Magnetococcus sp. PR-3: one gene and its partner. The protein of the gene in region 1 binds, or shares a complex with, the protein of each later gene. Links are inferred from orthologs where the notes say so. Each region holds a gene or a part of one and is shown on either strand. Other genes may lie near its edges.

Region 1 (5,144 bases):
AGCCTTCTTCGATACGCTTGGCGATGGCGATCTCACCTTCTCGGGTGAGCAACTCCACCGAACCCATTTCACGTAAATACATACGTACAGGGTCATCTGTCTTACCTAGATCAATATCCTCGATGGCCCCATCGCTACGGCCGCTCTCTTCACTGTCCTCGCTATCATCATCGTCACTCTCAGCATCAAAATCGGAGATGGCGATAGGCTCCTCGGCGATATCTTCATCTAGGTTATCGAGATTGCCGATACGGGCATTAGAGGTGCTCTTTGTTTGAGCTGTCTCTTCGTTCTCGTCATTAACCAGATTGATACCCATGTTGTCGAGGAGACCGACAACATCTTCCATATCCTCTGCAGAGTTCATGTCGTTGGGAAGCACATCGTTGACCTCATCATAGGTCAAGAAGCCCCGCTCTTTACCGCGGGCGATGAGCTTTTTCATGTCTTCGCGCTTGTTATCCTCGGCCATGTTACCTTTTCCGTCCATTACACGGTGTTTGCCGATCGTCAGCGTTAGATACCCAATCTAACGCTGCTTAAGCCGTGCTCTCTCTTCCAATAGAAAGTTCAGTCGTTGGAGGTCTTTATCAATGGTATCCCGATCGTTTTGACGAATACGGGCTTTGGCCTCTACGATTTCTTCTTCCAATTGTCGTGATTGCACAGCCTTTAACGCACCTTCAAACTCCCTGACGGGATCATCCAAAGGTGTTTCTTCTTCTCTCAAAATACGCTTAGCCAGTAAGACAGACTGTCTATCGCTTAGCTGATCGATAGGAAAGACGTCTGTGTGGTCCAACTCGACTAAGTCAGGTGCTACACTCAACAGTTCGGTCAATAATTGATAAAGTTGAGAGCTTTTCAACTTTGCTTTATCTAATTCTTCGAGATTTTCTTGTAAAAGAACCGGTGATCGAAGTGCTGATGCAATCAATACCTGTTCAAAATCTCGACCTTTGGTCTCACCACCTAGACGTAACGTTGAGACCTCTTGTTCCAGGGTTGGTGCCCCGGTTTTTTGCCAAGCCTGTTTTTTCTTAAAAGCAGGTTGCCAGCTTCTTTTTTCAGGGGCGCCTTGTGTTGGGGCGGGCGCGGACCTTGGTGGTGGTGTCCAGGGGGGCTGGGAGGGGGAGGTTTGCCAGGGCGCTGTCGGCGCTTGCATCTGGTTTGGTGCGACCCCTTGCAGCAGTTGTTCTCCCCTTAACCCGCCAAGTTTGTCCCCTAAATCATCTGCATACAGTTGGCGCAGCACTGGATCGGCCACACTGGAAATTAAGGGGCGTATGCGGTGTGCGGCAGCTGCGCGTCCCTCGGGTGTATAGAGATCCAGTTGTTTCCCCATTACCTTATGGATCAGTTGCATGGGGCTGATGGCGCGTTTGGCGCGTTCTTTAAACTTAGCAACCCCCTCTTTTTGTACCAGAGAGTCGGGGTCCTCCCCGTCTGGTAGAAAAAGAAACTGCATATGTCGGTCGGCCTGTAAGCCGTTTAGGCCGCGCTCTAAAGCCCGCCACGCGGCACGGCGTCCAGCGGTATCACCATCAAAACAGAAGATCAGCCGATTGGTGCGTTGCCATAATCGCTTTAAATGCTGATCGGTAACCGCTGTTCCCAGGGTAGCCACGGTACCGGAAAAGCCATATTCTGCCAGCATAACCGCATCCATATAGCCTTCAACCACCAGTGCCATTTCACCTCTGCTCCAGCGCTCTTGCGCATGGCTGAGGGCATAGAGCACATCGCTTTTATTGTACAGCGCAGTCTCTGGTGAGTTGATGTACTTCGGTTTCTCATCGGTTAAAACACGGCCACCAAAAGCGATACACCGGCCACGACTGTCAAGAATGGGAAAAATAACCCGGTTTCGAAAGCGGTCGTAAACGGTGCCATCATCTTTTTTGATCAATAGCCCAGCATCCAGCATGATCTCAACAGCCGCATCCCCCCCGCCAAAAAAATCAAGCAGGTTGCGCCATCCTGGCGGTGCAAAGCCCAGTTCATAGCTGGATATGGTCTCTGCCGTTAAACCGCGACGATGTAAATATTCTCGGGCCATGCGCCCGTTTGGGGCTTTAAGCTGGCCTTGGAAAAAACGCTTAGTCTCTTCCAGCAGGCTGCGTAGCTTGCCCCTTTTATCCCGAGCCTGAGCCTGGGCGGGTGTTTCTTTGCTTCTTTCAGGAAGCGGTAGCCCGCTTTGTGCCGCCAACTCCCGAATCGCCTCTTCAAAGGGCATGCCCCGCGTTTGCTGTAGAAACTTAATGGCGTCTCCACTGGCTCCGCACCCAAAGCATTTGTAGTAACCCTTCTCCTGGTTAACATTGAAAGAAGGGGTCTTCTCCTGATGAAAAGGGCAGAGCCCAAGCCAGTTTCGGCCTCTCTTTTTTAGAGGGAGCTGGCGCTCTACAACATCAATAATATCCACCCGCTCCTTGAGTTGATCAAGGTAGCTGTCTGGGAAATAAGCCACGACTGGGATTAACCCAGACGACCCTTAACCATGGCAGATAACTTGCCAAAATCGGCCCGGTCATCACTGTTCTTTTTTAACCACCCCATCACAGCCCCCATTTTTTTAATAGAGTCTGCACCTGTTGTGGTCATGGCTTGCTCAACCAAAGCTTGCATCTCATCATCACTGAGTGGCTCAGGTAGAAAAGCTTCCAGTATGGTGACCTCTGCTTCTTCCTTGGCAGCGGCTTCTTCTCGCCCACCGTCACGCATGGCTGTGGCTGAATCCCGCCGCTGCTTTATCTGGCTACGAATCACCCGGATAGCATCTGTATCGGTAACATCCCCTTTGCCGGCTTTCTCTTCATTGAGTAATGCCGCTTTGAGCATGCGAAGGGCAGAGAGGGTTTCGCTGTCCTTATTACGCATCGCCTCTTTCATGCGTTGGCCGAGTTGCGTTTGAATGCTCATTGGGGTGTTTCCTTGTCACGCGATTAACATTTCACACCATGACATTAAAGGGGGATTACATGATGCTCATGTAGCCCTGACTGGGTGAAACTAGATTTCTAGATGGTTTCGTGCGATAAAGCTGGTCTTGAGTTCCGGCTGCCCGGTATGGGTGCGGGTTCCCTGGTCGGATGCTCGGTTCCGTGTGGAGCGTCAGTGGTTGGGGTGCAATCCTGCGAGCCCAAGGTTGAAGACCTGATCTCATCACCAAAAAAATTTGGTGCCTTCTTTAAAATGACAAAGATGGGTAGAGCGCAGGTCGGAAGATTTTGTCGAGCATGACGGTGTTTGTCAAGTGTTAGATTGAGTGAAATTCAAAAAATACGTTGACAGCGTATAAAGGTCAGTGCTGTGGCGTATCTTGAATAGGTTCTGGAGCGTGGTTGACCCTTAGGGGTAACCATTGGATGAAATGAGGGGCTGTCTGGTTTGGTGTGCGTGATGTGCGCGCGTTACGCACACCTGGATTCCCGTTGGAGAGATACTATGTCGAAAGCGTTACGCTATTTGGCGGCTGCACGTCCAGCTGCTGCAACCAGTTTGTTAACATTCTATAAAGAGAGTGTACAAGCTCTAGATGATAAAACACGTTGTTTAATCCAAATCGTGACTAAAGTAACGGTAGGGACTGAGCGTGGATTGCGGCAATATGCACCAAAAGCTTTAAAGGCTGGTGCAACTAAAGAAGAAATTCTTGATGCCGTCTTGATGGCTTTCCCGGCTGCAGGGTTAAATAAGGTGTTGGATGCCATTCAGGTCCTGCGTGACTTGGATCTGGTGCCAGAAGTTGAAGGGGACCAAGAGCAGGAGCAGCCTGATGACGTGTTGGGGCAGGTTGATGAGTTCCCGTTAGAGAAGATGTCCTGTGTGGCTTATGGTGAGGGTAACTTAATTGTTTACCGTGATGGCGATGAGAGTGTCAAAGTTTGGCAGAGTCGTTGTCCGCATGCCAAAACCTCGCTATGTAAAGGGGTTGATCATGGGCAAAAAGTTGAGTGCCGTGTTCATAATTGGGTGTTTGATCTAACCACGGGGGCTTGTACCGATCCCGATCCAGCCGATAAACCAGGGTTGGTTGCCGTACCCGTATCAATCGAGAATGGTGTGGTGCGGGTGGCATAGTGCTTTTTTGCTGATTTGTAAGTGTTTGTAAAAAGGGGTGGCTTTATGCCGCCCCTTTTTTTATGGGGAAAGGTGAATGATTTGGGCAGGTTGTTGCATTTAGGTTTTACGTATGATTTTGAATGTTTTTTGAAAGAGGTTTGTTAAGTGGCCTAAGTGTTGCATTGATGTTTAGCGCGCTGAAAAATGTGCCAGAAGATAAATGGAAGTGACCGCTGTCGTGAGGTCTTGAAGTACCATTCTGCGACAGCTCATTTATCCGAGTATTAATAATCCGGGCAGTGATTGCCCATTACCCGTGAAGGGCTAACCAAACAGATGCAATCCGCGCTTAGACATAGCACCGGACAGCGCTACACAGCAGGGGTCACGTTATTCTTGTTCCTGCTTGTGTGGAGTATTCTGGGTGATCTGCGTGCAGAACGTGGAGCGCGAGGCATTCCTGTTGGTATCTTCAGGGTTACCCCTAAGTTGACAGCTGCTTACAGCTTTGAGGACAATCTTCTAAAAACAAAAGATGATAAGGTTAGTGACTCTGTCGTTACATTGACGCCTGTCGTTGTGGTTAAAACCCACTGGCGAAAGCTGGCTGTAACATTGACTGCTACGTCAAACATTGCCCGCCATCTCAAGCGGGAAATGGAAAACTATGCAGACAAAAATGTGGCGGTAGAGCTGGAAATGAAGCCTACGAAGCGCCTGAAGTTGAACGTGCAAGGTTTTATTGCATCCAATCACTCATCACGTGGTGCGCCTGATACGGGTGGTCAATCGACCTCCGAACCTCCCTCCACCTATACAACGTTTGGGGGCAAGGCCATTGCAGCCTATACCTTGAACAAGTACCGTGGTCAGGTCACCTTGTCTCATGATGTAGATACTCAGAAAGATGTCGGCCGTTATTGGCAGGGGATTGAGTTTAAGCTGATGCATGCTCTGGGTAATAAGACGAATGTATCAGTGAATGTCGGCATGAACCGTCATGTTTATGATGATGCAGCACTGCTGCGTGATGGTTCAGAGTATAAGTATGGTGTGGGTTTGGCTCTGAGCCCCAAAGC
Region 2 (4,314 bases), on another replicon or contig:
AGGGTGGCCAAGGCCATATCTTGGCGGCTGGCACTCTCTAAAAGTAGCGTATGCAAACCACCGGCATGGGTTGCTACTGGTGGTACATTTTGCCCCTTTTGCGTCGGCATAACGGTACTGTTACTCCACCCTTCTTGAGGGGGGTGAAACATAAATAGCACCAGTGCCAACACCCCAAATATGCGCAGCCAGTTTAAAGATTCATCTTTCATATCAGTAGCTTCAAAAATTGGTTAAGGATCTCATCCATCCGAATATTCGGTCCCAACAGGGGTTAGGGAATAAGGTCCATCCACCAACCTTATGAGCAAGGGGGGTGCCAAGCAGGTTTTATAGGGAGATAGGAAAGCTTAGGCGCATCAATAGGGGTTGATCCCCATCAATGCAACACAACGTCACCAGATTTAGGATGGATACACACTTAAGAACAAGGAACGTCATACGAGTGCGATATGCATTCGTGTCTAAATTGGCTAGGAATGACGATGACCATGTCGATGACAGCACAACGCAGGGAACACGCGATCGAGACCCTTAAACAGAGTTTGGTGGACCTGGATCGCTTTGTGGCCGAACGGCAAGATGATCTGAGTTTGTTGGTCGTCCATAAGGAAAATGGACTACAGCGCATGCAGAAAAAACGTCAGATGCTTGAAGCCATGATGGAAAATGTACGTTAACCAAAACAGCTTGATAGTACATCCCCTTCGCGGTAGCGACGGGGTACCCTGGGACCGATACGGGTGAGGATTTCATAAGGGATGGTCTGTAACTGGTTCGACATCTCCTCCAATGTCATCTCTGCCCCCTTCTGCACCCCCAAGAGCACCACCTCGTCCCCCTGTTGTATCTCCCCCGGCAGATCCGTAATATCCACAGCAATCTGATCCATACAGACAATCCCTACAACGGGGCAGCGTTGCCCGGCAATGAGTACGTGTCCCTTGTTGCTGAGCAGGCGGTTGTAGCCATCGGCATAACCCACAGGAAGTTGTGCAATACGGGTTTGACGTGGTGCTGTAAAGGTATGGCCATACCCCAAAGAGCGACCTTTGGGGAGCGTATGGATGCGCTGGATGTGGGTTATCCATTTCACCACAGGTTGCAGCCCCTCTTCTGCCGCAGTTGTGTAGGGATGAAAAGGTGAAGCCCCATAGATCATAATTCCCGGACGGACCCACTCATAATGTGCCTGAGTATGCCCCAATATGGTCGCTGAGTTGGCAAAGGATAGCCCCAGCTGTTTTTCTTGAACGAAGGGGTGTTCCAGAATCGGTGCCATCACCGCGAGCTGATGGTCGGTGATGGGGCCTGCCCGATCATCAGCACAGGCCATATGGGACACCAAACCTGCCAGTTCCAGCTCTGGCATACCCGCCAATTTTTCCAACAGTTCAGGGATGGCCTCAGGGTGGTAACCCAACCTTGCCATGCCGGTATCCACTTTAATATGTATACGGATAGGACCGATCTGTTTGGCAGCCTGCCAGAGCCGGTCAAGATCCACTTCATCACTTAAAAAAGGCTCGACACGCGCACGGATCGCCCGTTCTTCTAAGCCAGGATAGAGCCCGGAAAAGAGCATAATACGTTTGCCAATTCCCGCCACACGTAACTGCTCAGCCTCTTCAACCAAGGCCACACAGAAACCATCGGCCTCTTCCAGTGCATGGGCCACCCCAATGGCACCGGTTCCGTAGCCATCCGCTTTAATGACAGGAAAGTGGGCCACATCTTCCCCTGTGGCTTTACGGGCGATACGTAGATTATGGCGTAGTGCCGCCATATCCACTTCCAACCAGGTGGGGCGATGGGACCATGGGGTAGAGTTCTGCATCGGTGTGCTCCCATTGGTAATAGAGCTAAAACCTATTTTTTATGCTGGGCTGCAAAACTGAGTATACACCCCTGTTTTGTCCCACCATACCAACATGTAAAGCTGATGGTACGGGGTTGTAAACCTTAAGCCAACCCCTTTACAGCATGGCCGATATACCCTACCAACAGCCAACATGCCTATACCCCATAAACCACAGCATAAAGGGGGGGCCACCCTCTTCAGGCCACCATAGGGTGGTTAATACTCTTCCCGGTTGGCAAAGTTTTCAAAGCGGGTAAATTGGTTCTGAAAAGCCAAGTTTACAATACCCACGGGACCATTCCGCTGTTTGGCCACGATCACTTCGGCCTTACCCTTTAGATCAATATCATCCCGTTTATAGTACTCTTCCCGGAAGACAAACATCACCACATCCGCATCCTGCTCAATACTTCCTGATTCCCGCAAATCGGAGAGAATGGGGCGTTTATCCGGCCGCTGTTCCACCGAACGAGAGAGCTGAGAAAGCGCAATAACCGGTACCGACATCTCCTTAGCAATGGCCTTTAAACCCTGACTAATTTGGGAGATCTCCTGCACCCGGTTATCGGTATTGGTACTGCCCCGCATCAACTGTAGGTAGTCGATCACAATGAGCTTCAGCCCTTTATCCCGCTTTAAACGGCGACATTTGGCCCGCATGGCGGTAATGGAAATAGCCGGAGTATCATCAATATAGATCGGTGCATCTGAGAGCAAAGTCGCGGTGTTGGTCAGGTTTTGATAATCGTTGGTACGGATGTTACCAATCCGCATGGCCTGGGCATCCATCCGTGCTTCAGACGCCAGCATACGCATGGCCAACTGTTCTTTGGACATTTCCAGAGAGAACACACCTACAGCCTCGTTATGGTGTAGGGCGGCATTGGCGGCAATGTTCATAGCCAGCGCCGTTTTACCCATGGAAGGACGCCCAGCCAGAATAAGGAGATCTGAAGGCTGACACCCCGCCAACTGACGATCCAGATCTACAAACCCGGTGGGGACACCGGTGACCGCACTCTTTTGCTCCATCAACGATTCAATTTTTTCAAACACCGGCACCATGATGCTCTTCATATCATGGTAGCTGGACCGGCTGCTGTCTTTCGACTCCCCCAGTTGAAAGATCTTCTGCTCGGCCTCTTCCAAAATCTGATCCACGGGGGATTCACTCCCGTGGCAATTCTCCACCACTTCGGTGGCGGTCTGGGCCAAACTGCGTAACAGTGCCTTATCCCGCACCATACGGGCATAGGCTTTGGCGTTGGCCGCGGTTGGTACGGTGGTAACCAACTCTGCCAAATAGACCGGTCCCCCCACCCCATCCAGCTCATCGGACCGTTCCAAATATTGACGCAGTACCACGGGATCCAGCGGTTCACCCCGTTCCATCAGCTCCAACATCGCCTGATAGATCTTACGGTGCGCACCCATGTAAAAATCATCCGGGGAGAGAGAGTCAGCCACGGAATCCATGACGTTGTTATCCAACAACACCGCCCCTAAAACCGACTGTTCTGCCTCACGGGACCAGGTTGCACGCTTTTTGGGTGCATCGGGGTCCTGTTCCATTGCGGTGCTGGTTTCTAAAGATGCCATACCCTGAGGAGGCAGCGCTTCTGCTTGAGCATCCATCGGGTACGGGGGCTCCTCCAATGGTGGGGGCGGAACATCCATGGTCGGGGGGGTCTCTTCCATGATCTACCTTTTATACGGTGGAATGAAACGGATACGCAAAAAACCATGCATAGGCCGGTTATCCGTTTTACAATACGCCAGATATACACAACCCATTCATTGTAAGCCAAGCGACTGCATAAGCAAATGGCCCAAGCAAAATCAAACCATAAGACCAAGTCCAAAGAGCCCACCCTGCATGGTGGACACCGGGATCGTCTGCGTAACCGTTTTGCCCAAGAAGGGCTGGATGGCTTTGAAGACCATCAAATATTGGAATTGGCACTGTTTTATGCCCTGCCCAGACGGGATACCAACCCCATTGCCCACCGCTTGGTGCAGCGCTTTGGCTCCTTATCGGCGGTGATGGAAGCCGACCCGGTGGATCTGGCTTCGGTCGAAGGCATGGGGGAAACCGCTGCGCTGTTTTTAACCCTGCTACCCGCCCTTACCCGACGCTATCAACACGATGCCGCCACCCGCACCAAACCCCCTTTAAACCGGGCAGATGCCGTACGTGATTACCTGATGCCGTTAATGGCTGGTCGCATGGAGGAGGTCTTTTACGTCCTCTGTTTGGACGCACAGTGTCGCCTGCTGTTTCCTGCCCTGGTCACCGAGGGTACGGTACGGCAGGCCCATGTTCACCCCCGTCAGGTGGTTGAACTGGTCATTCGGCATAAAGCGGCCCATGTCATCCTGGCCCATAACCATCCATCGGGTAATCCCAAGGCTTCACAAGATGATATTCTGCTTACCAGCCATCTCATGCAGGC

The links.
Region 2: the proteins of dnaG (region 1) and dnaB are in contact, whole or in part, in a crystal structure (PDB 2R6A), measured with the Geobacillus stearothermophilus proteins. The link is inferred for Magnetococcus sp. PR-3 from one-to-one orthologs. Residues at the interface, in WP_049624496.1 of Geobacillus stearothermophilus: Lys456, Leu457, Leu458, Pro459, Ala460, Asn463, Ala464, Leu467, Leu535, Leu536, Ile537, Ala538, Gln544, Glu545, Asp548, Tyr549, His552; in WP_033016901.1 of Geobacillus stearothermophilus: Ser13, Glu15, Ala16, Gln18, Glu91, Leu92, Asp94, Ala95, Val96, Pro97, Thr98, Ala99, Ala100, Asn101, Tyr104, Tyr105, Ile108.

Annotation. Positions count from the first base shown.
Region 1 is NZ_JBAHUQ010000019.1:25,550-30,693, reverse strand. The notes cover bases 1-2,966. They hold dnaG (DNA primase), read right to left. Parts: upstream 2,471-2,966; coding sequence 530-2,470; downstream 1-529. Other genes in these bases: V5T57_RS12005 (GatB/YqeY domain-containing protein), read right to left, coding at 2,479-2,922; rpoD (RNA polymerase sigma factor RpoD), read right to left, coding at 1-472. Also shown: V5T57_RS12000 (Rieske 2Fe-2S domain-containing protein), read left to right, coding at 3,448-4,083; V5T57_RS11995 (outer membrane beta-barrel protein), read left to right, coding at 4,402-5,144. UniProt on the Escherichia coli protein: RNA polymerase that catalyzes the synthesis of short RNA molecules used as primers for DNA polymerase during DNA replication.
Region 2 is NZ_JBAHUQ010000006.1:321-4,634, reverse strand. Bases 1,319-4,177 are described here. They hold dnaB (replicative DNA helicase), read right to left. Parts: upstream 3,560-4,177; coding sequence 2,078-3,559; downstream 1,319-2,077. Other genes in these bases: radC (RadC family protein), read left to right, coding at 3,686-4,177; alr (alanine racemase), read right to left, coding at 1,319-1,837. Outside these bases: V5T57_RS05760 (SPOR domain-containing protein), read right to left, coding at 1-212; V5T57_RS05755 (hypothetical protein), read left to right, coding at 492-680; more of alr, read right to left, coding at 677-1,318; more of radC, read left to right, coding at 4,178-4,314. UniProt on the Escherichia coli protein: The main replicative DNA helicase, it participates in initiation and elongation during chromosome replication. Travels ahead of the DNA replisome, separating dsDNA into templates for DNA synthesis.